Regions from separate parts of the Streptococcus constellatus subsp. constellatus genome, predicted to be linked through region 1. Evidence: predicted binding sites of a transcription regulator. Region 1 holds the regulator's gene; the other holds the start of a gene.
The links. The regulator NrdR, encoded in region 1, represses ribonucleotide reductase genes. The targets are predictions, from matches to a motif close to ACACNATATATNGTGT.

Region 1 (16,582 bases):
CATTTTTGATCAAACCAGCTTTTTCCAAGACCGTTCCAATTTCTTTGGTACTCGATCCAGTCGGAATCTTAACCGTCACATACTTGGTATTTTTCGCATCAACTGGTTGTAGTGCCGACGCAACATAACGATAAGCAAAGAAACCAGTTATTCCAATTCCTAAAAGCAGTAATATCAAAACAGTTTTAACAATTTTTCCTGCGATTTTGTTTTGACGCTTCTGAGTAGTGACTATCTGAGAAGTCCGATTTGAACGAGAAAGTTGCTTTGTTTCTTTCTCTGTTCCGTAAACTGCAGGCTGAACCAATTCTTCTGGAACCTTGATTTCTTCGACCGCTTTATTGATTGGGTAAGAAACAGGGACTTTCGTTGTATGAGTATTAAACTCTTTCTCTTCCCTAGCTGCCGCTTCGGCTTCTATTTGCTCAATGGTTGGAAGAGGACTTTCTAATGGAGCCGGCTCTGGCTCGTTAGTTTCTTCTTTTTGCACCTGTGGTATATCCATTTCAGAAGCAAGTGTTTCCTCTTCTTCCTGAATAGAAGGAAGTGTCGATTGGCCTAGCCCCAACTTTTCGTGTAAATCATTAGATTTTTCTACAGGGGTAGGTTGTTCAGTCCCCTTTGCTCTAGCTAAGTCTCGCAGAATTTGCTCTTTAAAACTCAACCCTTCTTTTTCTTGTGAATCTTCAGCCAAATAGTTGACCTCCTTGTTCAATATCCCTACTATTATATCTTAAAAGGAAAAGAAAAGCAATAAGAGAAAGCCTTTCTTTCAGGCTTTCTACGAAATAATCAATACGTCTCTCAATTACTAGGCGTTTCCCAAACCATATCATACCAAAGTTCACCTGCATAGGTAGATTGAGACAGGCCCTCATTGATAAAACCATGCTTTTCATAATATCCGACTAAATAATCATGACAAGTTAAGTTGATTCCCAAGCGCTGGTCTCGAATAGCAATCTCTTTCATTGCATCCAACAAGCTACGACCTAGTCCCATATTTTGCGCATTTTTAGAAATCGATAAACTGGTCAACGAAATATAATGATTCGGTAAATGACTATAATCTTTTACTTCTGAAGTAAAGGATTGGTCTACTAGATGGCGTTCTGGACGAACAGGTCCCTCTAGGTAGCCTAACATCTGACCGCCTCGTTCAGCGACTAAGAAACTTGTTGTTAATTTTTGAATATGAATTTCTAAAATCTCTCGACTTAAGGCTTCCTCTGGTCCAAAATTCTCCAACTCAATAGCCGCAATAGCATCCAAATCTGCTAAATTTGCTTGTCTAATCTTCATTTTTACTCCTTAAAATACGGATTATCCCAAACCATATCATACCAACCAACTCCAGCATGAACGGAATCTGAAATTCCTTCATTCTTAAAATTATTCATTTCATAATAGGAAATCAAATAATCATGACAAGTTAGATTGATCCCTGGTCGATTTTGAACGACTGCTTTTTCTTTTAAAGCTGCAAGTAGCAGAGTTCCAATTCCCTGTCCTTTAAAATCCGGATGAATTGATAATCGTTGAATCGTCATAAAATCAGAATCTTGTTGCCATTTTTCCAAATTGTCTGATGTATTATTTTTCAAACGATATGAAAAAACGGCTGCCCCGACAATATAGCCAGCTATTTTTTCATTTAATTCTGCTATTAAGCATGTATTTGGAACATGTGCAATCCATTTTTGAATAGTTTCTGCACCAACCGCTGTTGTGGAAAAATTCACCTGTTCGATAGCCTTGATTGTTTCCAAATCTTCCAAAATAGCTTCTCGAATAGTGACTTGAGGAGTTAGATTACTGGACATTGCTTGTCAAATTGGATAATAAGCGTTCAAAAGAATATTCATAGGTTTGAATATCACCAGCCCCCATGAAAACGTAAACCGCATTTGGATGTTCTAGTAAGGGAGAAACATTGTCAACGGTAATGATGTCTGCTTTTTTCACGATCTTCGCTGCCAAATCTTCTACTTTGACATCTCCATGATCCACTTCACGTGCAGAACCATAAATCTGTGCTAAATACACTGCATCTGCTTGATTCAAAGCTTCTGCAAATTCGTCCAAAAGTGCGATAGTCCTAGTAAAGGTATGGGGTTGGAAAATTGCAACGATTTCTTTGCTTGGATATTTCTGGCGAGCTGCATCTAAAGTTGCAATGATTTCAGTAGGGTGATGAGCAAAGTCATCAATAATTGTCGTTCCATTCACCATTTTTTCAGTGAAGCGACGTTTCACACCACCAAAAGTAGCCAAATGCTCTCGAACCAAAGTCAAATCAAATCCAGCTGTATACAATAAACCAATAACAGCTGTTGCATTCATAATATTGTGGCGACCAAAGCTAGGAATCTTGAATTCTCCTAATTCTTTTCCGCGGAAAGAAACTTTAAAGCTGGAACCCGTCGTAGAACGAAGCAAATCATGAGCGACAAAGTCATTTCCTTCCTTAAAACCATAATAATAAATAGGAGCATTGGCTGTAATCCGACGCAACTCCTTGTCTTCACCGTAAACAAACACCCCTTTGCTAACTTGTTTAGCATAATCATTAAATGCATTGAAAACATCTTCTAAGCTGGTAAAATAATCTGGGTGGTCAAAGTCAATATTCGTAATAATCGAATATTCAGGATGATAAGGCATAAAGTGACGCTCATATTCATCTGCTTCAAACGCAAAATATTTCGCATTTGCAGAGCCACGTCCCGTACCGTCACCGATGAGATAACTAGTATCTGTAATATTTGACAAAACGTGTGCTAACATGCCAGTCGTTGATGTCTTTCCATGTGCACCCGCCACCCCCATGCTGACAAAATTACGCATAAAGATTCCAAGAAATTCATGGTAACGCTTATAAGAAATGCCATTTGCATCGGCGTAGGCAATTTCAAGATTATTATCCGGACGGAAAGCATTTCCTGCAATAACTTCTACATCTGCTTGAAGATTTTTTTCGTCAAAAGGCAAGATTTTAATTCCTGCTTGTTCTAAGCCACGTTGAGTGAAATAGTATTTTTCAACATCGCTTCCTTGAACTTGATGTCCCATTTGATGCAGCATCAATGCTAAGGCACTCATTCCAGAGCCCTTAATCCCGATAAAATGATAGGTTTTTGTCATAATTTCTCCTTAAATACAAAGAACATTAAATAGGTGAAATCGCGTTCACACCAAAACGTCTTTACTTTTTGTCAACATTCAATTATTTTTCTTCCAACCGTGTTAAATTTAGCTCTTGCGCTATCCGACGCTCTCTTTGCTTTTGCAATTCTTTTTTGTTATAAATTTGACTTGTTTTTAAAAAGTCATAATTATTTTTAGATTTTTTGGGTGATTCCTTCGGCAAAGAGGTATTTACTTTGATATCTGCTAAAATATAATGATCCTGCTTTAAATTTCGACTATATTTTGATAACCCACTACCATTTTCCTTTTGGAAAAATGCTGTTGGTTGATGTGAAATAGCTGTATTAGCAGTATTAACAGCAGGATGGGAGCGTTTTTTAGTTATAAAGTCTGAAGTCAAATAAGCTGCTGAGCGTTTCTTTTTTAAATCCGCTCTGGCTTCTTCTCTAGCCAATTCTGCATAGCTTTTTGGGGCAGGTTTGGCGACTTCAGCAGACGGAATAGCTGAAGTTGCTTGGTAAGCTTTTCCTTCTTTTACCTGACTATCTGCAATTTTCTTTACAATTGGTTCCCATTCTAAATAATTTTTATCAACATAGTCACCATTAATATTGCTGATAAGATCACTTTCATCGTAAAGGTTCATACGCGGCATTTCTGATAACATGATTTCATCATCAGAAATCAACGGAAAAGTTTTTTCTTTCATGAGCACATTTCCTTTCAACACTTCATTATAACCTATTGGTGCTATTTTTCAAGTGTTTCTGTAGAAATTCCTAGAATTTCTCGTATTTCAGCAACGGTTAGGCTACTACGGGATTCTGTTCCATCTAGGATAGTTGATACGAGATGACGCTTGCTTTCCTGCAACTCTTGAATTTTTTCTTCAATCGTTCCTCGCGTAATCAATCGATATACTTCTACATTTCTTTCTTGACCCATACGGTGAGCTCGACCAATTGCCTGAGACTCTACTGCTGGGTTCCACCAAAGGTCTACTAAGATAACAGTATCAGCACCAGTTAGATTCAAGCCAACACCACCAGCTTTTAAAGAGATTAAAAAGGCGTCTCCTTCCCCATTATTAAAAGCATTTGTCATTTCTTGTCGCTCTTTTGCTGGTGTAGAACCTGTAATTTTAAATGTCTCCATTTTCATCTTTTTCAATTCTTTTTCGATAATGTCTAGCATTCCTCGGAATTGAGAAAAGATTAACACACGGTGGCTTCCTGTCTGAATCTGCTCTAATAGTTCTAGCAGGCTTTCTAGTTTGCCACTCTCTCCATGATAGTCCTCCATAAAGAGCGTGGGAGTATCGCAGATTTGACGTAACCGCATCAAACCAGACAAAATTTCCATTTTGCTACGATTCAGTTCTTCCTCTGTAGAAGTAAGCACACGCTCCTGCATTTGTTTTAGTTGCGCTAGGTAGATAGCCTTTTGACTATCTGCAAGCTCATTGCGATAAGAAACTTCGATGAGTTCTGGCAATTCTTGCAAGACATCTTCTTTCTTTCGCCGCATGACAAATGGTTTGATAAAACGAGCAACAGTTTCTGCAGGCAGTTTCAAAAAGTTCTTTTTGCTAGGTAATAATCCTGGCAAAACAATTTGAAAAATAGACCATAATTCGCTGAGGTTATTTTCAATCGGTGTTCCAGAAAGAGCAAAAGTATTTTTGACCTCAAAATTTCGTAAATGATGAGCAATCTTGGTTTGCGTATTTTTCATGACCTGTGCTTCATCTAAAAAGAGATAATCAAAGTTCAATTGACTATATTCTTCAACATCTTGACGGAAAGAGGCATAACTTGTAATCATCACCTGATGGCGTTCTGCAATTAAGTTATCTCTTATTGATTTTAAGCCATAGATGACTGCCGCATCAATATCTGGTGCAAACTTTGCAAACTCATCCAGCCAATTGTAAATCAAACTAGATGGCGCCAAAATTAAGACGTTCGTTTCCTTTTTTAGCCTACTACTTAAAAAGGCTATCGTTTGGAGTGTTTTCCCAAGCCCCATATCATCTGCTAAAATACCACCAAACCCGTAACGGTCAAGCATGCTTATCCACTTGACACCAGTTTCTTGGTAATCACGCAAAGTTGCCTCCACTTTTAATGGCGGCAGTGTAAATTCCTCCGGATGCGTCAAATCAAAAGCTAAATGGCGAAACTCTTCTGAAAAGTTCACTTTTTCTTGGTTTTTAAACAATTCAGATAGCTGATAGGCAGCAATCCGCTGCGTCTGGAAAATACCATTTTTTCCTTTTTTAGCTCGTAAATCCTGTAAGGTTTTGCTGACTCTTTTTGTTTCCTCATCAAAAACGAGCACCTTGCCAGATTTATTGATGAAATAATCATTAGTCGAAAAAAGAGCTGCTAAAGCATCATCCACTTCCGCCTGGTCAATACTGGTAAAGTCAAAACCGATATCTAGCAAACCACCATTTGTCTGAATCGAAATTGTCGGTCTTTCAACTTGGTATAAAGCTGCCAAATTTTCTGATACAATTACCTTTCCCAATCGTTTGAAACGAGGAAGAGTTGATGTGAAGAATGAATAAAGCTCTTGTGGTTGCAGCGGAGGACGCTTGCTTACAAAATTTGCTTCAAAACCAGCAGATAGAGTTTGTTGAAAAACTTTTTGTTCTAACTGAAAATCACTAGCAAATGGTAATTTTTCTAACTCCAAACGACTGGCGACTATACGAGTTCCATAATCAAACTGAATTTTGAGACTGATTTCTTTAGACTCTAACAACTCAAAATTAAATAACGGGGTGAAAGTATGAATCACCAGACTTTCTGGTGCATGAATAGAGCCGATTTTGCGAAATTCTAGTAATCCTGAAGCCAGTTTCGCTTGATCACTTGTATCAAATTGCAGGCGTTTTTTACGATCGGTGTCCACAGGCAATTCTCGCATCACCTGAATCATACGCTTTTGCTGTTCAGTTAATTGGTAAAAATGATTTCCATAAAAAATAAAGTCACCACCGTATAGAATTTTATAATTTTGCTCTGTAATAGTGAGTTCAAAATAATCTGAATTTTCCTCTACTGTAAAATCATAAATTCCTACTTCGGCATGTAAATCTTGGAAAAAAACTTCGTCATAGTCATAAAGACTGTATTCTAAGCGGAAATGCGGCAAATTCATAAGCCGATTCAAGCCTTCCTCAAACAGACTAGATGGAAAATAAAGATGTCTAGCTGCATTTGGAAAAATAAAAGAAGTATCTTGATCTTGCTGATAAGAAACAAGCCCTCGTAAAAACTGAATCACCTCTTGGCTGGCTTCGTCAAAAGCAGCTAATTGCATTTTTTCATAGTAGTGTTTTCCGATTTGATAATAATCGCCTTTTTCAACAATTTTTAAAAAAGCACGAATATCTCGAACAACATAAGAGCGTTCATCGGGTAAACGACTGATACGCAAAGTCCACAGAAATTGTCCTGTATAATCATCTTCTTGCCCAACTGCCGATAATTCATATCGAACAGGTATTTCTTCTGTTAGAAGAATTTTATCCAAAAAAAGACTGCCAAAAGAGACCTTTGTTTGTGTTGCCTCAGAAGTTGTCTGTTCTTCTTCCAGATTGGCCAAAACAACTTTTCCTTCGGGGTCATTTTTTAGAAAATATTCTAATCCTGCGAGATGAGCACAATATTTCTTTTTTTGAAAAAAATCACAGGCACAAAAAATGGCTTCGTCGTCCAAGCTATATCGCAGATTGTGATTTTCAACTCGGCTGTAAATCATCCGATCTTTCACTTTAAGAATTTCAATTTTCCCTGCTTCATAAAGAGTCGTCCCTTCTGTCCGAATCTTCCCAGGAATCAATTTTGCCATAAGTACCACCTTTATTTTATCTGTTCATTATATCATATTTTCGGCATAAAGAAAAAAGCAAGCTCTTTCTTGCTTTCTTTTAAAAAATATTTTCTTTGAGCTTTTTATAGCATTTAGTGCGTGTTACTAGGAACACTAAAAAGAGCCAAATCTCCAGTAAAGGGAGAGAGAATTTTGTTATCATAAGTCAAATGGTTCCCAACGTTATGGCAGTCAAGATGTGCAACTCCTACAAATATCAGACTAAAAAGTGATAACCATTAACGAAAAACAAATGGTTTATACTTTCTATCATCGTAGTAAATATTCGCATAAGCTAAACTTGCAGTTCCAATGAGCACTGCCCTAGAAACATTCATCCAATTCATATTTCTTTCTCACATAGGTACATTAAACTAATCACCTTGTGCTTCTCCTATTATTTTTATGCCAGTCCTTGTTTAGCTGGCTCCGCCCTACTTCCGCTTTCTGGCAATAAGATGAATTGGTGTCCCTTCAAAAACAAAGGCCTTACGAATTTGATTTTCTAGGAAACGAAGGTAAGAAAAGTGCATGAGTTCTTCTTCATTGACAAAGATGATAAAAGTTGGTGGTTTAGTCGCAACTTGTGTCGCATAGAAGATTTTCAGCCGTTTGCCTTTGTCGGTTGGTGTTGGATTGATCGCAATAGCATCCATAATGACATCATTGAGCACTGCAGACGGTATGCGGGTATTTTGACTTTGACTGATATTTTTAATCATCTCTGGAAGCTTATGCAAACGTTGCTTGGTAAGAGCTGATACAAAGACAATCGGTGCATAAGAAAGATACTGAAATTGGTCGCGAATATCTGCTTCCCAATTTTGCATGGTCTTGTTATCTTTTTCCAGCGTATCCCACTTGTTCACAACGATAATGATTCCTTTACCAGCTTCATGAGCAAAACCGGCGATTCGCTTGTCATACTCGCGAATGCCCTCTTCAGCATTGAGCACCATCAGAACGACATCTGAGCGGTCAATGGCCCTCATAGCCCGCATGACAGAGTATTTCTCCGTATTTTCATAGACCTTGCCTGACTTGCGCATACCAGCCGTGTCGATCATGGTAAATTCCTGTCCCTCGTTGTCTGTAAAGACCGTATCAATAGCATCACGAGTGGTTCCAGCTACAGGACTAGCAATCACGCGATCTTCTCCCAAAATCGCGTTGATCAAGCTAGACTTGCCGACATTAGGACGGCCAATCAGACTAAACTTAATCATATCAGGATTTTCTGCCACTTCTTCATTTGGAAGATTTTCAACGATGGCATCAAGAACATCTCCTGTACCAATCCCGTGGACTGAAGAAACTGGGAATGGATCGCCTAAGCCCAGCGCATAAAAATCAAAAATTTCATTACGCATCTCTGGGTTATCTACTTTATTGACCACTAGAATAATCGGCTTATGGGTCTTGTAGAGCATACGAGCCACGTATTCATCCGCATCTGTAATACCTTCTTTTCCAGACACAACAAAAACGATAACATCTGCCTCATCCATAGCAATCTCTGCTTGGTGCTTGATTTGCTCCATAAAAGGAGCATCCACATCATTAATACCACCTGTATCAATCATGCTAAACTTGCGATTCAGCCATTCAGCCGTCGCGTAAATACGGTCACGAGTGACCCCTTCAACATCCTCAACAATAGAAATCCGTTCCCCGGCAATCCGATTAAAAAGTGTTGATTTGCCAACGTTGGGACGACCGACAATGGCAATGGTTGGTAAAGCCATATTTTCCTCTTTCTTATTTATTCACTAGTCAACTGATCTACATAAAGTAACTTCTCATCTAACAATGAACTATTTCATTCACCGGCGATTTTCTCCTTCCAGACGCACTTCCTCTGCTAAGAATTTTATTCTTTCCATGACCCGACGAGCCTGCCAAGTTTCATCTCCGTTTTTGGATGTAGCAAAATGGCGTTCCAAATCCGCAAAATTAAAATTTGATGTAAAGAAAGTTGGCAAATTTTCCTGCATCCGATGCTGCAAAATAACCTGCAAAATCTCATCTCGCATCCAAGGACTTGATTGCTCCGCGCCAATATCATCCAAAATCAAGATTTGTGCTACTTTTACCTCATCAATCTTTTCCTTAACCAGACCAGAAGAAATAGCATTCTTTATATCTAATACAAAACTAGGATAATGGAGTAACGTCGTAGAAACACTACGTTTTTCTGATAAATCATGTGCCAACGCAGCCATCATGTAACTTTTTCCTACGCCAAAATCACCATAAAGATAAAGGGCTTTTTTGTAGTTTGGATAATCCGCTACAAAATTCGTCAGCAACTCAAAAGCCTTGTAACGACCAACATCGTCTAAGTCTACTTTTGCTAAACTGGCTTCCTTGAGACTAGCTGGAAGACTAATCAAATTTAAACGTGCATTGATAGCCGCTTGCTTCTGTGCTTCAACTAGCTCTGGAGTTTCCTCATAAGAAACATCAGCATATCCCTCATTTTTCACTAAAATTGGCTTATATCCTTTAGCAATATAAGCCTCATCGCTTAGTAAAAAACGATTTCGCTCAGAAATATACTGATTAAACTTAGAAATGCTTCGTTTGATTTCAGCTGGTGTCATCCCTTCTGACTGGATAAAAGCCGCCACATCTGGATCAGCCATGATTTGCTCGACCAATTTATCATAATCAAATTGCTGCGCACCATTTCTACGTGACATTGCTTGTCCAACACGTTCCATTTAGTCACCTCCTTGATCTAATTTGGCTAACAATTTACGTTTTTGTTTTTCTAATTCTACTTGCTTTTCAGCACTGGTTTCGTTTTTATAATCAGGATTGCTCCAGCTAGGCACATTACTTTTTGGAGCAGAATCTTTTGCTGCTTTTTTGCTATGCTGTGCTTGATAACGTTCACGAATATACACCACAGCTTCTTCAGCTGAAAAGATTTTTTGATAGGAAAAGTCATTTGCTACTTTTAAAGCATACTTTTCATTAAGGTTGGCTGAATTTACCTTATTAAAAGTCAATAGTAAAATCACATTGATTACTTCATCTAACAAGCCCAAATTTGCCATTTCTGTCAAGCACTGACGCTCCCCGTGTGTAATCGTTGCATGCTTAGTTTTCTTGATTTCCGCCAAAAATTGCACAGCTGCCTTACTCTTAGCCTCTCGAAGAATCGTTTGCTCTTGAGTTGAAAACAGTTCATTTGAAACCTTTTGCTGTAATTTTTGCTGCATCCGCTTCGTGGAAATTACTTGCCCTACAGCAGTTTCTTTTGCCAACAGATACGTTTCATACCAAGTCCAATTTTGTCGCTCTGCAATGGCAAAGAGTACCAGCAAATCTTCTTTTTCGTTTTCAAAACGCAAGTTTTCTCGCGCCATCAATTGTTTAAAGTAATCCAATTCAAAATGATTCTGTTTTGATTGCGTCTCTGTCTTTGCATCTTCCACTTGAAAAATCTCTGACAGTTTCACACCTTGCTTCTCACCCTTTGGTTGACTAGGCAACAAAGCCTCTACCGCAGCTTCACCAATCTTCTTTTCTAACAGGCGCTTGTAAACAGGATTGCTTAAAAACTCACCAGACGCTAATGTGGGCTGCAAATAGACCTGAAAATAATTCTCTGCATGATAAAGCTCTACTAACTGCATAGCAGACAACATTTCTAAACTTTTTTGCAAGGCATTCATCCCCAGATTGAGATGATTCAAAATGTGCCCAAAAGTATAAGATGATTTTCCATCGTCCCAAAAAGCAAGAAAATATTGATAGATAGAAGTCGCATCAAACCCTAGAATTGGCAAATACAGACGAATCAAATTGGTGCTATCCTGACTAATCAGATTATTCTTCACAAAAGAAAATTGATCATTCGGTTTCATCTATTGTTCCTTTTTCTTTTTAGCTGTTTTTGTAATCTGTTTCAAGAGGTTTTCCAGCTCGCTCACATCTTTAAAGCTACGATAAACACTAGCAAAACGAACATAAGTAATTTCATCTAAATCCGCCAACTCTTCCATAACCAAACCACCGATATACTCGCTTGCGATCTCATTTTCATTACTACTGCGCACTTTTTGCTCAATTCGGCTAACAATTGCTTCAATCTCATCACTAGAAACAGGACGTTTTTGCGCCGAACGAATGATTCCATTAAAGATCTTATCTCTTGAAAATTGTTCCCGCGTGCCATCTTTTTTAACGACAACGAGCGTCCGTTCTTCTACACGTTCATAAGTTGTAAAACGATATTGACACTCTTCACATTCACGACGACGACGAATTGTATTACCATCTTCAGCCTGCCGACTGTCAATAACACTCGATTTACTACCACCACACTTAGGACAACGCATCTGCTTCCCTCCTGAATTCTTAATACTTCATTATACCATGTTTTAAGAAATAACAAAAGGCAGCATTTTTAGTACAACCAGGTCTGTCGATTCCTAAAAATTGGACAATATCAATCAATCTGTTATTCTCTTTTTCGATAAATTTTTATATAATGCTTTCGACAAATGTTATCATTTTTTTGTACAAAGGAGATTATTATGATGATATTAAAGAAAACAATTACAGCTTGCTCTTGTATCCTGCTAATCTGCATTATCCTTTCTAGCTGCTCTTCGAATACAGAAGCTACCAAAACTATTTCCAGCTCCTCCTCTTCTGCAAAAATTAGCCTATCAAGCAGCAGTTCATCTACACAAAAAGATAAAAAGGAGCAAGAAGAAAAAGCTAAAGCAGAAAAAGAGACCGCAGAAAAAGCAGCAAAAGAACAAGAAATAGCTAGACAAGCAGAAGAAAAACGAAAACAAGAAGAAGCTGCGGCTGCTCAAGCGCAGCAACAACAAGAGGCTGCTACAGTACAAGAAGCTCAACAGCAGGAACGAACCGTTTATGTAGCTCGTAACGGAACTGCTGAGGTTTATTGGTACAGTAAAGATAATATGCCACGCAATACACGGTTTGACAGAGTAGTCACCATGACTGAAGCCGATGCTATCAATGCTGGAAAGCGCCACACCTCTAAAGAATGACAATCAAAAACGGGAAGTTTTATCTTGAACTTCCCGTTTTTGATTGTTAAAATGTCACTTCTGCTTCTAACCCAAAATGGTCACTAACGACAGGTGTTGCTTTGCCGTCAAAAACAACAGCAGATTTTTCAATGTTGAAATCTTTACTTGTAAAGATATAATCAATTTTCAGAGCATCCTTATTTCCAGTCCAGCCAGCAATGTCACCTTCAACTGTTGCTGTACCAAGCACTGTGGCAGCAACAACATGACTGTCTTGCAAAGCAAGTGGACTTTTCAGAATGTACCGATAGCCCTCATAACCGACAGGATTATTAAAATCTCCCATCAATAGTAGAGGCATGTTGCGCTGCAATAATTCTTTTTCTACTTGTCCCCATTCTTCTTGGAACCCTTTGTTCCACCAGGAAAGATGACAGGAAGCCACTGTTACAAGCCGTCCAGCAACTTCTATTTCCGCCAAAAGTACTTTTCTAGTGTGATAATCCGTTGGATCGTTGGTCTTAGAAACCAACAACTCACTTGCTTTCAATGGATTTAAAGATAAAATAGCAACTCCCTCATGAAACCGATCAAATCCAATATGATTATAAGCCCAAGACCAATGATAAATAAGACCTTTCTCCACCAATCTCTCCACGAGACAATATACAAAATGATCCTTATGAATCGCAATGGCGTCATCTACCGCATGATAAAACGGAGCCTGAACAACCTGTTCAGACTCCATTTCTTGATTGACTTCCTGCAGGCAAATGACATCATATTTTTCTTGAAGAATCCGCTCAGCTAGTTGATCTAACTTTTTTTCTTGCTCATCTTCCATCCAACTATGAGTATTTAAAGTCAGGAATTTTGCCATGATTTCTCTTTTCTATCTACAATTCTACTTTAGCAACAACTGTTTTCGCTGCTACTTTGCCGAATGTTTCAACAGTTACAGATCTAATAGCTTGTGCATTTGTGAAGACAACAACCGTTGAAGTCTCACGACCTGCTGCTTTGATCGCTTCCAAATCAGCAGTTACAAGCAAATCACCAGCTGCTACTTTTTGTCCCTCTGCTACATGCACTTCAAATGGTTTACCTTCAAGACTGACTGTATCAAGTCCGATATGAACAAGCACTTCAAGACCATTATCAGTCAAGAGACCGAGAGCGTGCTTTGTAGGGAAAATGCTGCTAACCGTACCTGCTACTGGTGAGTAAATCTTGCCATTTTCAGGTTCAACAGCAAATCCGTCACCCATCATTTTTTGAGAGAAAACTGGATCTTTGACATCTGTAATCGCAATCACTTCACCGTCTGCGACTGTCTCAACTTCTTCTGTCACACCTTTGTAGTTCGCTTCGGCAGCTTGTGAAGCTGTCATTTGGCTCGGAAGAGTTTCGGGAATCACTTCGCCTGAGTCAAGTAAGTCTTGAATGTCAGATTTCAAAACATCCGCTTTCGGACCATAAATGGCTTGAACACCTTGACCTTTCATCACCAAGCCCATAGCTCCTTCGGCTTTCCATTGCTCTTCTGTACCAACTTTTTCTGCATCTTTAACAGTTACACGAAGACGTGTCATACATGCGTCAACATCAACAATGTTTGCACGTCCACCAAGAAGATTGATAATATTCACAGCTTGAGATGCTTCTGCTACTTTGCCACCAGCTGGGGCAGACGAAGGACTATCTTCTCCATCAGCTGTTTCATAGTTTCCGTTACGTCCTGGAGTTGCGTAGTTAAATTTCTTAATCATGAAGTTGGCAATAAAATACATTCCAACTGCAAAGAGCACTGTTACCCAAACAAAATTAATAATATCCATACCCAAACCAGCATTGATGGCTAGTGGAGTACGAGTCAGAAATTCGATTGAACCAAATGAGTGCATACGCAAGTGAACAATATCTGCCATAGCAAAGGCTAACCCTTGCACAACAGCATACACCAAATAAAGAGGTGTTGCAACAAACATAAACATGTATTCAATTGGTTCTGTAACACCTGTTAAGAAAGTTGCAAGTCCTGTTGCAATCATCATCCCTTTGTATTTATGTTTCTTATCATCATCTACATTTCGATAAATTGCAAAGGCAACCCCCATCAAAATACCAAATGAACCAATCATTTGCCCAACTTTAAAACGAGCTGGAGTAATACTATTTAGAAGATGTTGATATTGGTCAGCGTGTGAACCTTTTAAATTAACAAGGTCTGTTACCCAAGCCAACCATAATGGATCTTGACCAAATACAGTCGTTCCTTTAGCAGCCCCTGTCAACACTTCATATGTCCCACCTAATTGAGTATAGTTGATTGGAATTGTCAACATATGGTGAAGTCCAAATGGTAAAAGAAGACGTTCTAAAGTACCAAACAAGAATGGTGCGAGAATTGGAGCTGTCTTTTGAGAGTTAGCAATCCAAATACCAAAATTGTTGATTCCAGTTTGAACAACTGGCCAAAATACTGCAAGAATCAAAGCCACAATTGTAGAACGCAAAATAACAACGAATGGCACAAACCGTTTACCATTAAAGAATGAAAGCGCATCTGGTAATTTACGGTAATTATAATATTTGTTGTAAGCAGTTGCTCCAACAAAACCGGCAATGATACCAACAAACACCCCCATATTAAGAGCAGGAGCTTCAAGTACACTTACAAAATAATCAGCCACCTTAATGGTTCCACCAAAGACAGTTTTTACAGTAGCTCCTTGTTTTGTAAGAAGGTCTGAAGTTACTCCAAAAAAGACCCCTGTAATACGGTTAATTAAAATAAATGAAAGTCCGGCCGCAAATGCACCACCAGCACGTTCCTTTGCCCAGCTACCTCCAATAGCTAATGCAAACAAAATGTGAAGGTTTCCGATAACTCCCCAACCAATTTGCTCAAGAATACCGCCTGTTGTAACAAGAGCAGCTACGTTTGGATTGATCATTGGAATTGACTTACCAATACTGATCATCAAACCAGCCGCGGGCATTACTGCGATAACGACCATCAGAGCTTTTCCGAATTTTTGCCAAAATTCGAAACTGAATATGTTTTTGAATGTCTCTTTCATCATTCATATCTCCTTATAAAATTTTCCGCAAGCGCTTTCCGCAAACGTTTGCATTTATTTGACTCTTTAATTATATCATATATTTCTATTTTGTAAAGCGTTTTTATATAATATTTTAAAAACTTTCCCTATTTTTTACTTGCAAAGTATAACAGATTAAAAAACATCCCCATTAGAAAAGTGCAGAAAAACGATATTTCCTGCACTTCACGTTTATTCTTGCATAGCATAGCCAACACCACGCACGGTTTTTATGTAACTTTTCTGCCCTGCTATATCAAGTTTACTACGAAGATAACGAATATAGACATCAACAACATTTGTTTCAACTGCTCCTTCGTATTTCCAAACGCGCTCTAACAGCTGTTCACGGCTTAAAGCCTGATGACTGCCCATCAGCGTTGCTAACAAATCATACTCTCTTCTAGTCAAGGAAATTATTTCATTCCCTCGATATACAGTATGATTTTGCACGTCAATGCGAAGATTCCGATAAGATGTTGAAACTTTCATCTGACTACAATGATGATCAATAAAATCACGCCCACGAAAAATAGCAGAAATTTTTTCGACCAAGTCCATCGCAATGAAAGGCTCTATCATATAACTAACAGCAAAACGTTGGATTTCCTCAGTATATTTTAAAATAATATCACGATTATCCAATACAATAATGACTGAAGCAGGCTTTATCAAACTTAATTGCTCAGCAAACTCCGTTCCTGTCATATCTTCAAGCATAAAATTCAACAGGAATAAATCGTATTGATTAGCTCTCGCAGATGCTAAAGCATCTTTTCCCGTTTCAAGAAGATCCACTCGATAACCTTCATTTTGCAACTCTAAGCAAATAAATTGTGCTAATTTTTTTTCATTCTCAACTAATAAAATCCGCTTCCCCATAGCTTATCCTATTTTTCATCATACCAAGAATAGTGGTAAATGCCTTCTTTATCCTTGCGTTCATACGTATGCGCCCCAAAGTAATCGCGCTGCGCTTGAATCAAATTGGCTGGCAAGTTTTCTGCACGATAGCTATCAAAATAAGCAATCGCACTAGAGAAAGTTGGCACTGGCACACCCGCCTGAACAGCTAAAGCAACTACATCGCGAACAGCTTGTTGATATTTTGCAGTAACATCCATAAAGTATTCATCAAGAAGTAAGTTTGCAAGATCTGCATTACGGCCATATGCATCTGTAATTTTTTGTAAGAAACGAGCACGGATGATACATCCAGCACGCCAAATAGAAGCAATTTCACCAAATGGAAGATTCCAAGCCTGCTCTTTAGATGCAACACGCAATTGTGAAAAACCTTGTGCATAAGACATGATTTTCGAGAAGTATAGAGCTTGGCGAATTTTTTCAATTAATTCAGCCTTATCCCCATCAAATTTAATAGCAGTAGGTTTTGGAAGAACTTTGCTAGCTTGAACACGTTCTTCT
Region 2 (16,582 bases), 220 kb from region 1:
TGAAAATGATTTTTCGATGTTAGCGGCTTCCGGGGCTTTCAAATCCTTAGACTCTTTACTTAGCAAAGATGAAGTTGCCGCTTACTATCCAGTTGCTTATCAAGCCGGACAATATCAGGGGCACAGCTATGCTTTGCCGATTGAAAGCAATCCTGTCATGATGTGTGTCAATAAGGATTTACTGAAAAAGGAAGGAGTTTCGATTCCCGATTCTAATTGGACTTTAGAAGACTTGTATGCGATTTGTCAAAAAGTCACAAAGGACACAAACGGGGACGGTCTGATTGACCAGTATGGTATTACGGATTATACCTGGAAGCAGGCCTTAGTAGCTTATAATGGTCATCTGAGAAATCAAAGTGGTGTCAATGTTGATAGCGCAGAAATGCATCAAGCGTTGTCCTTTATCAGCAAATTAACTTCATTAAATCAACGGTATAAGGTAACATCAAATGATTTTGATGAAAGCAAGGTGGCTTTTTATCCTATGAGTTTGGCGCAATATCGGACTTATAAACCTTATCCTTATCATGTAGCGAAGTATTCTAGATTTTCTTGGACTTGTATTCCCATGCCAGCTGCTAAAGCAGGTATTCCTGCAACACAAGTGAAGACGTCTCTTTTGGCCATGTCTTCAAAGACGAAACAGGATAAATTAGCTTGGGAATTTATGAAGTTATTGGGTCAAAATCAAAAAAATCAGCAGGAATTATTTGAAAAGTCGCAGGGGACATCAGTCTTGTTATCAGTTGTTAAAAGCAGTCAGACGAAAAAGATTTTACAAGCAGATGATTTTGGTCTGAATTCATTGACTTCTCAAAGATTGGATCATATGATGAAACATTCTGTCTTAGATATTAGTCGAGATGTGGATTATCACTCTCTGGAACGCATTGATCACTTACTTGAAAATGCTCTTAAGAACAATGAAATCGACAGTCGCTTGCCAAGTATTCAAAGAGAAATGGAAGAAACAGGCAAATAGAAGTTTAACAGTATTAAAAAGAAAATAGCTAAGTGAGTATTGAGCTGCGCCCCAAAAGTTAGATTTTTGAGTCTAACTTTTGGAGGCGCAGTTCAGCTCAAAGTTGGCTATTTTTTATTTTTGAAAATCTAGATGACAAATGTCACATTTTAATTAACAATTGTCATCTTTACAAAGTGACATTTGACAATATGAAACCGGTTCCATATTTAGTAAAATAAAGACAGGAAATGAAGGAGGAAAGAACATGAAATATCTGGTACTAGTCAGTCATGGTGGACTAGCAGAAGGAGTACAAAGCTCGCTTAAGATGTTTGCTGGTGATAAGACAGATCAAGTCATTGCAGTAGGATTAAAAGAAGGCAAGTCTGTTGATGATTTTGCTCTTGATTTTCGTCAAGCATTATCCGGTCTTAGTGTAGAAGATACGGTTTTGGTATTAGCAGATATTGTCGGAGGAAGCCCTTTGACAACAGCTTGCAACGTTTTAGCGGAACTTGACAAGTTAAATACTGCAGTCGTACTTGGTGGTCTCAATTTAACAATGGGACTCACAGGTTTAGTGATGAAAGATATGCTAGAAGGAAAAGAATTGACACAAGCTATTCTCTCAGAAGCTTCCGCAGCATTACAAGAATTTGATGTGACTTCTAGTGACGAAGAGGATGAAGACGATATTTAAAGAGTGTAAAAAGGAGATGTATCATGACAATTTCATTTGTGCGTATTGATGACCGTATGATTCATGGTCAAACAGTAACTCGCTGGGCAAAGGAATATCCTTGTGACGGTTTAGTTGCGGTCAATAATGCTGCAGCAGGAAATGCAGTTTTAAAGCAAGCCTATAAAGCAGCTTCTGATAAAAAAACATTTGTTTGGACAAAAGAAGCATGGAAAGAAAAATCACAAAAGGTATTGGATTCCGATAGTCGCTATTTCTTGATTACTAAAAATCCAATTGATATGAAAGAAATACTAGTTGATCAAGGTTTTGTGCCTGGTGATATCAAAGAAATCATCGTTGGTCCAGCTAATGATCGTCCGGGTGCTACTAAATTGGGAAACAATCAATCCATTACACAGGAAGAAGCAGAAGCACTTGAAGCAATTCAAAAAGCTGGCTATAAAGTAAAATTCCAACTCTTACCAGATGTGTCTATTGGCTATTGGGACGATTTCAAGTCTAAATTCGGTTTTTAATAAAATATAATAAGCATTAAGGAGGCTTTATTATGACAATTTCGTGGTTTCAAGCCGCTTTATTAGGGTTATTTGCCTGTCTATCATCCATGCCTGGCCTAGGTGGTACATCCATTGGTAACTATACTCTTGGACGCCCACTTGTAGGTGGTCTTGTTTCAGGACTGATCCTAGGAGATGTGAAATTAGGTATCATCTGTGGGGTTGCGATGCAACTTGTTTACATCGCTTTGGTAACACCTGGCGGTACTGTTTCAGCTGACGTTCGTGCGGTTTCTTATATTGGGATCCCTCTGGCAATGGTTGCTATTCAATCACAAGGACTGTCACTTGACTCTGCAGATGCTGCTAACTTGGCTAAATCAATGGGAACACTCGTTGGTACAGTCGGTACAGTTCTTTTCTATGGTACAGCTACTATGAATCTACTTTGGCAACATATTGGCTGGAAAGCTGTTGAAAAAGGTGAATTTAAACGCTTATATGTGGTAGACTGGGGCTTCCCATGGATTTCCCATTTAGTATTCTCATTCTTGCCAACGCTTATTATGTGTAAATTAGGTGCCGATGCGGTTACTGCTTTAAAAACAGCTCTTCCATTGGATGGTATTCCAATGAAAACCCTCTTTACGGTCGGCTCTCTCCTTCCATGTGTCGGAATTGCCATCCTCTTAAAACAAATCGTTGAAAAAGCTGTTGATTTCATTCCATTCTTTGTTGGATTTACTTTAGCAGCTTCATTAGGACTTAACCTTGTATCTTGTGCAGTCATTTCATTAATCTTTGCAGTATTATTCTATGAAATTCAAATGGCGAAAAATGTAAGAGCACAAGCGGCTGCTAGTGCAAGTTTTGATGATGACGATGAGGAGGATATTTAAAATGGTTAAATTAACGAAAAAAACATTAGGAAAATCTTTTCATCATTGGTATTATGGGAACTTAACTTGCTTCTCACAAGAACACATGCAAACCTTTGGATATCTGGCTTCAATGCTACCAATTGTGGAAGAATTATATTCTAAAAAAGAAGATCAAGCAAAAGCAATGCACACCTACACCGCATTCTTTAACACGGAGCCGCAATTAGGTGCATTGATTGTAGGGATTACAGCAGGTTTAGAAGAAGCGCGTGCGAATGGGGCTGATGGAGTAGATGATGAAACAATCAACGGTCTTCGTGCTGGTCTCATGGGACCTGTTGCAGGAATTGGTGATTCACTGATTGTTGGTACCTTGATTCCGATTATACTAGGTATTGCTCTCGGTTTGTCAAATGGTGGCTCACCACTTGGTGCGATTTTCTATATCGTGGTTTGGAACTTGCTCGCCTACTTTGGTATGAAATTCGCCTACTTTAAAGGGTACGAACTAGGAGATAAAGCAGTTGAATTTCTTGTAGGCCCTCAAGGACAAGCTATCCGTAAGTCGGTGTCTATCATTGGTGGTATGGTCATCGGTGCGGTTGCAGCGACATGGGTACCTGTTAAGACAGCTTTCAAATTGAAAGATTCTTCAGGGAAAGCCTTCTTGGTTTTACAAAGCCAATTAGACGGTGTTTATCCAGGTTTATTGACAGCTTTGTTTATCGTCTTTTGCTGGTGGTTAATGGCTAAGAAAAATCTCTCACCTATCAAAGTAATGTTGCTTCTTGTAGTAATTGCTTTCCTTGGTGTATTGGTTGGCTTCTTCAACCCAGGATTGAAATACTAAATAGGAGAAAAATATGACAGAACAAGAATTGATTCAAGGATATGAAACGGAAATTCAATACCAAAAACACATGATTGAAAATCTAGGGCGTTGGTTTAGTCTCTTCTTTACTATTGCTAGTATCGGTCTTGTTCTGGTTTATTTCTTCCGTCAGACCAATTTTATTGCCTTTGTTCTTGGAATAATCCTAGCAGTGTTGGGAATATTAGCCATGCTTGTCTTTGGTTATGGTATTTACAAAGGACGACTGAATCTTCAAAGAGTTATTGATGATTTTGAAGAAAAATTAAGATTGGCTCGATAAAAATTTATTTGCTTTCCCCTAAAAACTTTGTCGTTTGACAGAGTTTTTTTCTTGACTATTTCTGACCAAGTGATACAATAGAAAATGTAAATATTAGCACTCGTGTACATAGAGTGCTAAAACAAGATATTGGAGGTAAACAAATGCTTAAACCATTAGGCGACCGTGTGGTCCTAAAAGTAGAAGAAAGAGAACAAAAAGTTGGTGGCTTTGTCATTGCAGGCGCAGGACAAGATGCAACGAAGACGGCAAAAGTTATAGCTGTCGGGGAAGGAATTCGTACGCTCAACGGTGAACTCGTTGCTCCAAGCGTGAAGGCCGATGATACTGTTCTCGTTGAAAGCCATGCAGGAATTGAAGTCAAAGACGGCGAAGAAAAGTACCTCGTTGTCAATGAGACAAATATTCTAGCGATTGTTGAATAAATTAAACATTTATAGAAAGAGGAATTGTAAAAATGGCAAAAGATATTAAATTTTCAGCAGATGCAAGAAGTGCTATGGTACGTGGTGTCGATATTTTAGCAGATACCGTTAAAGTAACCTTAGGACCTAAAGGACGCAATGTTGTTCTTGAAAAATCATTTGGCTCACCACTCATCACAAATGACGGTGTGACTATTGCAAAAGAAATTGAACTCGAAGATCATTTTGAAAATATGGGCGCTAAGTTGGTGTCAGAAGTTGCTTCAAAAACTAATGATATCGCTGGTGACGGAACAACTACTGCGACTGTCTTGACCCAAGCCATTGTCCGTGAAGGAATCAAAAATGTAACGGCTGGTGCAAACCCAATTGGCATTCGTCGTGGTATTGAAACAGCTGTTGCAACAGCTGTTGAAGCCTTAAAAGCAAATTCTGTTCCGGTTTCTAATAAAGAAGCGATTGCGCAAGTTGCAGCTGTCTCATCACGTTCTGAAAAAGTCGGAGAATACATTTCTGAAGCTATGGAAAAAGTTGGCAACGACGGTGTCATCACTATTGAAGAATCAAAAGGAATGGAAACAGAGCTTGATGTTGTGGAAGGTATGCAGTTTGACCGTGGCTATCTTTCTCAATACATGGTAACAGATAATGAAAAAATGGTTGCTGATTTAGATAATCCATATATCTTGATTACAGATAAGAAGATTTCTAATATCCAAGAAATTCTTCCTTTGTTGGAAAATATTTTAAAAACAAGTCGTCCATTATTGATTATCGCAGATGATGTAGACGGTGAAGCTCTTCCAACTCTTGTGTTAAATAAAATCCGCGGTACTTTCAATGTAGTCGCTGTGAAAGCGCCAGGCTTCGGTGACCGTCGTAAGGCTATGTTAGAAGATATTGCGATTCTGACTGGCGGTACAGTGATTACAGAAGATCTTGGTCTAGAATTGAAAGATGCAACCATTGAAGCACTTGGACAAGCCTCAAAAGTGACTGTCGACAAAGATAGCACAGTGATTGTGGAAGGTTCAGGAGCTGCTGAAGCGATTGCTAACCGCGTGGCTGTCATTAAATCGCAAATTGAAAGTGCTACATCTGAATTTGACAAAGAAAAACTACAAGAACGTTTAGCAAAATTGTCAGGTGGTGTGGCAGTCATCAAAGTGGGTGCTGCAACAGAAACAGAACTCAAAGAAATGAAACTCCGCATTGAAGATGCCCTCAATGCAACTCGCGCCGCTGTTGAAGAAGGAATTGTCTCAGGTGGTGGAACAGCCTTTGTGAATGTTTTAAATACTGTTGAAGCCTTAGACTTATCAGGTGATGAAGCAACAGGGCGCAATATTGTGCTTCGTGCTTTGGAAGAACCTATTCGACAAATCGCTATCAATGCAGGATTTGAAGGCTCGATCGTCATTGACCGTTTGAAAAACTCTGAAGTTGGTACAGGCTTTAATGCTGCAACTGGTGAATGGGTCGACATGATTGAAGCAGGGATCATTGACCCAGTCAAGGTTACTCGTTCTGCCCTTCAAAATGCTGCGTCAGTAGCTAGCCTCATTTTAACAACAGAAGCAGTTGTTGCTAGCCAACCAGAACCAGCTAGCCCAGCTCCAGCAATGGATCCAAGCATGATGGGTGGCATGATGTAATTTAAGATATAGAGAGTTTAAAGAGTAAAACAAGCTAGAAAATCAACGAATTATTTGATGAATAAGAGAAGATTTGTTTTTCTCATACAGCTCTTAACGATGTTTAATGTTGCACGAGATTGCTTTTATGTTGAAGCGCAAACGTGCTTTTGAAGGATATAAAAAGCGAAGTGAGTCTGAGACAAAATAGTTCTCAGTCACAAAAAAGCTAGAGATTCCCAATTATGGAACTCTAGCTTTTTAAGTTTGAGTCGTTCTCTTATTGTATTTAAGGAGATTATTGGCCATGAGCACTAAACCCATGTCAATTTTCACCTGACGCTTGCCTCTTAGGTTACATCTCTTGTAACCCAAATAAGCCTTTATCTGCCCAAAGACAGGTTCCACATCAATCTTACGTTGATTGAAAATCTGTCTACCTTCGGGAGAGAAAAGCGCTTGGCATTCTTTAGCTTTTAAGTGTTGATAACGTTCGTTGATATATAGTCCCTTTTGAGGGGCTGATTTAGGTTCATCAGCGTAGTAAACCTTGATTTCCTGTTGAAAGTCCGTCTGTGTTTTCTGATGTTTGATATGATGAAAACGATAGCACCAGCCATCAGGATGAGTGTAGCTATCCTCCTTGTCATCATAGTACCAATTCGCTAAGTTTCTAGCCGACTGTTTATACCCTTTCTTCTGTTCCTGATCAAACATGGCATATTTAATCAGGTGGTTCACCTCCTTTTCATCTAAACGAAGGAGGTTCTCTTCACTTTCATATCCAGCATCTGCGACAACGGTCTTCAAGTCATGCGGATAGGTTTCAAGGAATGGCAGGAGAGTCTTGGTATCTGTCGGATTTGAGAAGACATCATAATGAAGAACAAATTGATTTTCAGTAGCGATTTGAAGATTATAACCAGCTTTGAGCTGACCATTCTTCATGTGGTCTTTTTTCATCCGCATAAAAGTGGCATCTGTATCTGTTTTGGAAAAGCTGTTACGCCCTTCAAATGTCTCTTGGTAGCCTTCATATTTTTCAGCACGTACTGAAAAATCATCCTTGACTTTACGCAGGACTTTCTTGAGTTTCCGACGTTGAGTTTTACGTTTATCCTTTCCTTTAACGGGTGTCTCCTCAATGTCTTGGTTCAGTTTTTCCAATTCTTCTTCGAGGACTTGAGCGAATTCAATCAACTGCTCTGAAGCAATCGGTTCTTCTTCGTCCAGCCTAATGGCCTGATGGATAAGGGGAGTGATTTCTTCTTGAAAATAGACCTGTATCTGTTCTTGAAGTTTGACGGAAAACTTGTCTGTGGCCTTTTTCCACACGAAACTATACTTGTTAGCGTTGGCTTCAATCTTAGTCCCGTCAATAAACAGACAATCTAAGGTCACTAACTCTTCCATTTTTAAACGAAGATTGAGGTCGATGAAAAGATCACGAATGAGCTCTTCCATTCCTTCAGCGACTCGAAAACGATTGATGGTGCGATAGCTGACAACCAACTGTCCTGTTAGGTACTGCATAGCCAGATTTTCAATCATCATTTTTTCGATTTTTCGTCCAGAGAAAATCCCTTGCGAGTAGGCAAATAGTAGAGCGGCTAAAAGCATTTTAGGGTGATAAGACGGGCGACCAAAGTTATGATAGAACGTGTGGAAGTGACGATCCTCCAAGGCATTCACCACTTTTTCAATAGTAAAGACGAGATGGTCTTGTGGCAAGAAAGAACTGATTTCTAGTGGTAAAGTTGTTTGATTTGTGTTATAGTGAATATGCATGGGATAGCCTTTCTAAATGGTTTATTGGGCAATTCTATTTTACCAAGACTATCGCAACCATGCAAAAAGCAACGGCAAATCCGTTGCTTTTTTTGTAGCAAAGGGACTATTGTCCCAGACTCACTTTTTTAAAGTTTTTAGCTGGGGTACATGTACGATCGATACAAAGAGAGCCAAAAGAATCAGAACTTTATTTTTCTTGATTGATAAATTAGTGCTGTTTGAAAAAGTTATTCTCTTTCGTCTATTTGTCTTCACTTCTTTTCTGTGGTAAAATAGTGATACATTTCTAAGGAGAAAACGATGATTGATGTTGAAGAAATTCTGAGTAAAATGAATCCCAATCAAAAGATCAATTACGATCGTGTGATGCAAAAAATGGTCAAAGTTTGGGAAGCAAATCAGAAGCGTCCTACGATTTTGATGCATACCTGTTGTGCACCATGTTCGACCTATACTCTGGAGTATTTGACCCAGTATGCGGATGTGACCGTTTATTTTGCTAATTCAAATATTCACCCTAAGGCAGAATATCAGCGCCGTGCCTATGTTGTACAAAAATTTGTTCACGATTTCAATGAAAATACTGGTAATCATGTTCAATACTTAGAAGCTACCTATGAGCCACAGGAATTTTTCCGGACAGTACACGGCTTAGAAGAAGAGCCAGAAGGTGGCGATCGTTGTAAAGTTTGCTATGATTATCGCTTGGATAAGACAGCGCAAGTGGCTGTTGATTTGGGATTTGACTATTTTGGAAGCGCCTTGACAATCAGTCCTCATAAAAATTCGCAGACAATCAATAGCGTTGGAATTGAAGTACAGAAAGTTTACGCAACGCAGTATCTTCCGAGTGATTTCAAGAAGAATCAAGGTTATAAACGCTCGGTGGAAATGTGCGAGGAGTACGATATTTATCGGCAATGTTATTGTGGTTGTGTATTTGCGGCACAGGTACAAGGAATTGATTTAGTTCAGACTAAAAAAGATGCAGTAGCCTTTTTGAAAGGGAAAGATTTAGAAAAAGATTATTCGCATATTAAATTTACCGTTACCAACAGAGAGTCTTAAAATAACTTTGTATAGGAGTCTGTCGCGCATCTTCTTATAAGGTTATTTTTGTTTGTACATTTAGAAGTTTTATATCTTGACGTCATCAATATATTGTGTTATCATTTTCTTTGGCACAATATATGGTAGTTCAACTGAGACTGATGACCTGATATTGGATAGATTTGGGAGGTGCAGGAAGATAGTGATTATTTTAGCGGGCATGATTGGGGTAGGCAAGACGACCTACACTTATCGACTAGCCGAGGAATTAGGAACGCAGCCTTTTTTTGAACCTGTAGAAGAAAACCCTATTCTGGATAAGTATTATGAAGACCCTGATAAATATGGTTTTGCTTTGCAGATTTACTTTCTAAACAAACGCTTTAAAATGATTAAAGCGGCCTATCATGATGACAATAACATTCTAGATCGTTCTATTTATGAAGATGCTCTGTTTACTTACATCAATACCCTCAAAGGCAGCATTAGTGAGCAAGAGTACAATATCTACTTGGAACTTTTGGACAATATGATGGAAGAAATCCAAGGTTTGCCTAAGAAGGCGCCAGATTTGTTGATTTATTTAGACGGAAGTTTCGATCATATTATGAACAATATCAAAAAACGTGGTCGCGATTATGAGCAACCAAATGAAGAAAATGGGCTCGCTGACTACTATCAGCTGCTTTACAAGCATTATCAAAATTGGTATGAGGATTACAACTACAGTCCTAAAATGAGAATTGCAACGGATGATTTAGATATTGCAAATCCAAGTGATTGGAATCACGTCTACCAACAAATTCAACAAAAAATGAAAACGATTGGGCTTGAAAAGTGAGTTCAATCAAAAAATCTCGAAATCGTTTCGAGATTTTTGTATACATCAATAAAAAAGAGAGACAGATGATAACTGATCGACAAACGAAAATTCTTCAAGAAGCCAGAGATTTTGCTTATGCTGAACTGAAAGACGAAACAAGCGGACATGATTGGTGGCATATTGTACGTGTCACAAATATTGCTGTAGAAATTGCCAAACAAGAACGAGCAGATGTTTTTATTTGTGAGCTAGTTGCCTTACTACATGATATAGCTGACGGGAAGTTAAATGAGAGTGAAGAAGTGGGCTTGCAAAAGGTTGAGCAATGGCTACAGAATCATCAGGCTTCAGAGGCGGAAATAGCTCATGTGTTAGAGATTGTTTCAACAATGTCATTTAAAGGTGATCATCAACAGAAGAATATCAGCACTTTGGAGTGCAAAATTGTTCAAGATGCCGACCGATTGGATGCGATTGGAGCGATTGGAATAGCGCGAGCTATGGCTTATTCAGGTCATATAGGGAGACCGATTCACGATCCAGATTTGCAGCCGAGAGAAAACATGACATTGGAAGAATATCGTACTGGGAAGAGTTCAGCTATCATGCATTTCTATGAGAAATTACTCAAATTAAAAGACATGATGAATACCGCTGCTGCTCAAAAAATGGCAGAAAGTAGACATCACTTTTTGGAAGAATACTTAGATCAATTCTATGCTGAATGGAATGCGAAAAAGTGACAAATAAGATATGAAAAAGCTGAGAATGTAACTTCCCAGCTATTTTAATATGCCCAAAATGGCAGCTAGATTATTTACGAAAGGCATCAACGATATAGGTAAAACCAGCAATTAAAAATGCAAAAGCAACGGCATAAATGACAAAGACGCTTGTAGCTATTGGATTGAACAAAATGACTAATCTAAGCAGAAATACAAGTAGCGCCACCCACATGATGTGATTGCCAATAGCAGAGAAAATCAGTCTTAGACAATTACCTTTAAAGAAAGGAATAATGGCTTCTACAATTAACCAAATTCCTAAAATGGTTGGAATGATGACAGGTAAGGTCACAATCCATAGGCAACGAGGTAAAGAGCTAAGAGCAGGTTGATAATCCTTGGAAAAGATAAACAGGTGAGCGAAGCTCTTTTGGTACAGAGAAATAGCTTAAAATAGCTGCTATAGAAGTAACCAGTAAACCAAATGCAATCCACCAGCTGTAAGCAACAAGATTAGCTGCTGGGTTTGTAAATAGAAAAAGTGCTAATAAAACAAGAACAGTTCCTGCAAGAAATAGCAATAAACGATTAGAAAATTTCATTTCAATACCCCCTATATAGTATAGTTTGAGAATGAAAGCATTTTAACTCTTATGATGGGAGATGTCAAGAAAGGAAATAGATAGTTTGAGAATTTTAGTATGGCTTTTTGTGAAACAAAAAAGGCTGTTTTATTATTTTTTGTAACTATAACAAGGTTAAAAGATTATAAGTGAGAATAACAAAAAGAGTCTGAGACAAAATAGTTCTCAGTCACAAAAAAGCTAGAGATTCCCAATTATGGAACTCTAGCTTTTTAAGTTTGAGTCGTTCTCTTATTGTATTTAAGGAGATTATTGGCCATGAGCACTAAACCCATGTCAATTTTCACCTGACGCTTGCCTCTTAGGTTACATCTCTTGTAACCCAAATAAGCCTTTATCTGCCCAAAGACAGGTTCCACATCAATCTTACGTTGATTGAAAATCTGTCTACCTTCGGGAGAGAAAAGCGCTTGGCATTCTTTAGCTTTTAAGTGTTGATAACGTTCGTTGATATATAGTCCCTTTTGAGGGGCTGATTTAGGTTCATCAGCGTAGTAAACCTTGATTTCCTGTTGAAAGTCCGTCTGTGTTTTCTGATGTTTGATATGATGAAAACGATAGCACCAGCCATCAGGATGAGTGTAGCTATCCTCCTTGTCATCATAGTACCAATTCGCTAAGTTTCTAGCCGACTGTTTATACCCTTTCTTCTGTTCCTGATCAAACATGGCATATTTAATCAGGTGGTTCACCTCCTTTTCATCTAAACGAAGGAGGTTCTCTTCACTTTCATATCCAGCATCTGCGACAACGGTCTTCAAGTCATGCGGATAGGTTTCAAGGAATGGCAGGAGAGTCTTGGTATCTGTCGGATTTGAGAAGACATCATAATGAAGAACAAATTGATTTTCAGTAGCGATTTGAAGATTATAACCAGCTTTGAGCTGACCATTCTTCATGTGGTCTTCTTTCATCCGCATAAAAGTGGCATCTGTATCTGTTTTGGAAAAGCTGTTACGCCCTTCAAATGTCTCTTGGTAGCCTTCATATTTTTCAGCACGTACTGAAAAATCATCCTTGACTTTACGCAGGACTTTCTTGAGTTTCCGACGTTGAGTTTTACGTTTATCCTTTCCTTTAACGGGTGTCTCCTCAATGTCTTGGTTCAGTTTTTCCAATTCTTCTTCGAGGACTTGAGCGAATTCAATCAACTGCTCTGAAGCAATCGGTTCTTCTTCGTCCAGCCTAATGGCCTGATGGATAAGGGGAGTGATTTCTTCTTGAAAATAGACCTGTATCTGTTCTTGAAGTTTGACGGAAAACTTGTCTGTGGCCTTTTTCCACACGAAACTATACTTGTTAGCGTTGGCTTCAATCTTAGTCCCGTCAATAAACAGACAATCTAAGGTCACTAACTCTTCCATTTTTAAACGAAGATTGAGGTCGATGAAAAGATCACGAATGAGCTCTTCCATTCCTTCAGCGACTCGAAAACGATTGATGGTGCGATAGCTGACAACCAACTGTCCTGTTAGGTATTGCATAGCCAGATTTTCAATCATCATTTTTTCGATTTTTCGTCCAGAGAAAATCCCTTGCGAGTAGGCAAATAGTAGAGCGGCTAAAAGCATTTTAGGGTGATAAGACGGGCGACCAAAGTTATGATAGAACGTGTGGAAGTGACGATCCTCCAAGGCATTCACCACTTTTTCAATAGTAAAGACGAGATGGTCTTGTGGCAAGAAAGAACTGATTTCTAGTGGTAAAGTTGTTTGATTTGTGTTATAGTGAATATGCATGGGATAGCCTTTCTAAATGGTTTATTGGGCAATTCTATTTTACCAAGACTATCGCAACCATGCAAAAAGCAACGGCAAATCCGTTGCTTTTTTTGTAGCAAAGGGACTATTGTCCCAGACTCTTCTGTATGGAAATTATTATGCCCCCTACATGAATTTGTAAGAAATTTTTATATCGAAAGTAATCAAAAATGCTGAAATTTAAATGAATTTCGGAAGGTGGTTTTAGGTATTTTCAATGTAAATATTTCAAAATGGGGCAAAAGTGGGGAAAAAATAACGAAATCGTGCATCAAGCCAACGATATGATTCCAGTAGAGTGGGATGATTTGTATATTGTAATAGAAATGGATAAGACATGTAGTGGAAGTGCATACTTTTATTTTAAATACAAAGGTGAGTACCATTACAATTTATATATTTCGGCTCTATAATATTTGTAGTGGGTAAACCCCCTATGGATATTATGGAGCCTATTTTGTTGTAGAAAAAAAGTCCCATAAGACCTATAATGAAAAGCGACAAAACAACTCATTAGAAAGAATCGTATGGAACAATTACATTTTATCACAAAACTACTTGATATCAAAGATCCAAACATCAAGATTGTAGATATCATCAATATGGATACACACAAGGAAATCATCGCTAAATTGGAAGCAACGAATAATCTTATTAAACTTATCAAGCGTAATGCCTTAGGTTTTCGGAACTTTGAAAACTTCAAAAAACGGATTTTCATCGCTCTGAATATAAGAATGGATAGGACGACGATAGCCCTCTCCAGGTGTTAGCTTTTATTCAACCCACTACAGTTGACAAAGAACCTATATTTAATCCTCCATTTATTTTAAGTTCAGCACACCATATTGTTCATCAGATACTGGTTCTAACCATTCATTGGATGCATTTTCTCCCGGAACTTCAATTGCAAGATGAGAAAACCAGCTATCCGGCGCTGCACCATGCCAGTGCTTAACACCAGCAGGAATATTGATACAGTCTCCAGGATTCATTTCTATAATATCCTTACCCCATTCTTGGTAATATCCTCTTCCTGCAACCAGGCTCAAATGTTACATTAAAAACTCCAACCTGCTTCGTAGAAATAGGTGCAAGATAGCTTTGACCAACAAAGTATTTTGCAAATGCATCATTAGGCTTTCCCATTGGAAATATCATAGACGCTTGATGTTGTGCCTTTGCATCATTTTTATCCGCAGTTTCTTTCCATACATCTTTAGCAAGACTAAACGCTGCCCATCCTTTTGGCCAGCCAACATAAAATGCTACATGTGTAATAATTGCCACTATCTCTTTTTTTGTAACACCATTTTTTTTTGCATTCTGTAAGTGATAAATTAAAGATGAATCTGTAATACCAGACGACATTAATGCTACAATAGTAATTATACTTCTAGTCTTTAAATTAATATCTTCATTATTCCAATTCTCTCCAAACAAAACATCATCATTAAAATGAGCAAATTCAGGTGCAAATTCTCCAAGTTGATCTCTTCCTGCTGTTTGTACTATTTTTTCTGACATTTTTTTCCTCCTTTACTTTCCTTTAAAGATTCAGCTATTTTTTTAGCATAGAAGCAACCTGTTTTTCGTTAGCATCAAGCGTGTCATAAACTTTGGCTTCTATGCTAAAAAAATTGCTTTGAATTCATATATCCTCCTCTTAAAATCCTAATTCGTATTTTATTGTAACACGAAACAGGATTTCAATCAATTTAAGGACAAAGAAAAAATTGTCAATGCACTTCAATTACCTTATTCCAACGCCAAATTGGAAGTAACGAATAATCTTATTAAACTTATCAAGCGTAATGCCTTTGGTTTTCGGAACTTTGACAACTTTAAAAAACGAATTTTTATCGCTCTGAATATAAGAATGGAGAGGACGACGATCGTCCTCTCCAGACGTTAACTTTTTTTCAACCCACTACAGTTGACAAAGAGCCTAGAATTTGATGTCTTCCAAACCTCTTTATTTCATATTTAATGAAATGTTGCCTTAACCGTGATAATATCTAATCATTAATAAAAAAACTATTTGAATAAGGATTCTCCATTTGATTCAATCACTCCTTTATACCAAGTAAAGGACATTTTCTTATATCGATTGAATGTGCCACTTCCATCATCGTTTCGATCAACATAAATGAGACCGTACCTCTTAGAAAGTTGTGCAGTAGACATAGAAACGCAGTCAATACATCCCCAAGACGTATAGCCCATAATTTCAACACCATCTTGTAGAGCTTCAGCTACTTGCAATAAATGTTGTTTCATATACTGAATTCTATAATCATCTTGGACTGTTAAGTTATTAAATTCATCTTTTATTAGGTGATCTTTAGCACCTAATCCGTTTTCCACTATAAATAATGGAATTTGATAACGGTCATAATATCTATTTAAAATTATACGTAGTCCAATTGGATCAATTTGCCATCCCCACTCGGAAGACTCTAAATAAGGATTTACTAGACCACCAATAATATTCCCTTCTCCTGAATTATACTGTGTTGGAAGAGCAGATTGAGTCACACTCATGTAATAGCTAAACGATAAAAAATCTACAGTATAATTTTTTAATAACTCTGCATCTCCATCTTCAAACTCTATGTTAATGTTATGTTCCTTAAAGTATCTTTTTGCATAATTCGGATAATAACCTCTAACATGCACATCTGAAAATAGATAATTTAGATTCTCATACTCATGAGTCGCCCATACATCTTTTGGATCTGGAGTCATTGGATAAGCTGGCATAGCTAATACCATACATCCCACCTTAAACTCTGAATTAATCTCACGAGCAATTTTTGTAACCAAACTCGAGGCGACTAATTCATGATGTATAGCTTGATATAATTCTTGTTTCGAAAGATTCTCCTTAGGTATATCTATTCCTCCACTAGTAAATGGTAATTCCAAAACAGAATTCACTTCGTTAAACGTAAGCCAATATTTAACTTTATCTTTATACCTTTCTAAAACTGTTCGAGCAAATTTTTCATAAAAATGAATCATTCTCCTATCAATCCATCCATGATATTTTCTTGCTAAATATAATGGAGTCTCATAGTGTGAAAGAGTTACAAGTGGTTCTATCCCATGAGCATGTAGTTCATCAAACAATTCATCATAATATTTCAAACCAGCCTCATTAGGTTCTTCTTCATCTCCTTTTGGAAAAATTCTACTCCATGCAATAGAAGTACGAAAAACATTAAAGCCCATTTCAGAAAATAAGGATATATCTTCCTTATATTTATGATAAAAATCAATGCCTAGCAATTTTAAGTTATCTTCTGTAGGATTTTCTGTCGCTTCTCCTAATCCACCTTTAGGTAACACATCCTGAACTGATAAGCCCTTACCATCTTCATTATATGCTCCCTCTACTTGATTAGCTGCAACAGCTCCACCCCAAAGAAAATCATCTGGAAAAATGGTCATACTTTCCTCCATTATAATATTACCAATAATTCCTTGGAATGCTCGATTGTCTGATTATTAGGTAATACTAAAACA

Region 2: a site for NrdR is predicted at 9,234-9,249, ahead of SCSC_RS08030 (deoxynucleoside kinase). Genes of this name have one in related genera too.

Annotation. Positions count from the first base shown of each region.
Region 1 covers NZ_AP014647.1:1,412,267-1,428,848, forward strand. Annotated here, with positions in the region: gene mltG (endolytic transglycosylase MltG) at 1-694, opposite strand, end outside; gene SCSC_RS06905 (GNAT family N-acetyltransferase) at 805-1,302, opposite strand; gene SCSC_RS06910 (GNAT family N-acetyltransferase) at 1,305-1,823, opposite strand; gene murC (UDP-N-acetylmuramate--L-alanine ligase) at 1,813-3,144, opposite strand; gene zapJ (divisome accessory protein ZapJ) at 3,227-3,859, opposite strand; gene SCSC_RS06925 (pilus expression-regulating Snf2 family helicase) at 3,901-7,011, opposite strand; gene der (ribosome biogenesis GTPase Der) at 7,467-8,777, opposite strand; gene dnaI (primosomal protein DnaI) at 8,856-9,755, opposite strand; gene SCSC_RS06940 (DnaD domain protein) at 9,756-10,907, opposite strand; gene nrdR (transcriptional regulator NrdR) at 10,908-11,381, opposite strand; gene SCSC_RS06950 (hypothetical protein) at 11,580-12,068, shown strand; gene SCSC_RS06955 (endonuclease/exonuclease/phosphatase family protein) at 12,115-12,930, opposite strand; gene SCSC_RS06960 (PTS transporter subunit IIBC) at 12,947-15,136, opposite strand; gene SCSC_RS06965 (response regulator transcription factor) at 15,347-16,036, opposite strand; gene gndA (NADP-dependent phosphogluconate dehydrogenase) at 16,045-16,582, opposite strand, start outside.
Region 2 covers NZ_AP014647.1:1,632,879-1,649,460, reverse strand. Annotated here, with positions in the region: gene SCSC_RS08080 (ABC transporter substrate-binding protein) at 1-985, shown strand, start outside; gene SCSC_RS08075 (PTS sugar transporter subunit IIA) at 1,233-1,667, shown strand; gene SCSC_RS08070 (PTS sugar transporter subunit IIB) at 1,691-2,185, shown strand; gene SCSC_RS08065 (PTS mannose/fructose/sorbose/N-acetylgalactosamine transporter subunit IIC) at 2,218-3,066, shown strand; gene SCSC_RS08060 (PTS system mannose/fructose/sorbose family transporter subunit IID) at 3,068-3,898, shown strand; gene SCSC_RS08055 (hypothetical protein) at 3,912-4,202, shown strand; gene groES (co-chaperone GroES) at 4,346-4,627, shown strand; gene groL (chaperonin GroEL) at 4,660-6,282, shown strand; gene SCSC_RS08040 (IS1182 family transposase) at 6,523-8,049, opposite strand; gene SCSC_RS08035 (epoxyqueuosine reductase QueH) at 8,353-9,120, shown strand; gene SCSC_RS08030 (deoxynucleoside kinase) at 9,305-9,943, shown strand; gene SCSC_RS08025 (HD domain-containing protein) at 10,009-10,668, shown strand; partial or broken gene SCSC_RS08020 (DUF308 domain-containing protein) at 10,739-11,252, opposite strand; gene SCSC_RS08015 (IS1182 family transposase) at 11,507-13,033, opposite strand; partial or broken gene SCSC_RS09485 (hypothetical protein) at 12,994-13,196, shown strand; partial or broken gene SCSC_RS08010 (immunity protein YezG family protein) at 13,288-13,455, shown strand; gene SCSC_RS09445 (transposase) at 13,582-13,827, shown strand; partial or broken gene SCSC_RS08000 (carboxymuconolactone decarboxylase family protein) at 13,879-14,581, opposite strand; partial or broken gene SCSC_RS07995 (transposase) at 14,775-14,969, shown strand; gene SCSC_RS07990 (glycoside hydrolase family 1 protein) at 15,092-16,507, opposite strand; gene SCSC_RS07985 (beta-glucoside-specific PTS transporter subunit IIABC) at 16,519-16,582, opposite strand, start outside.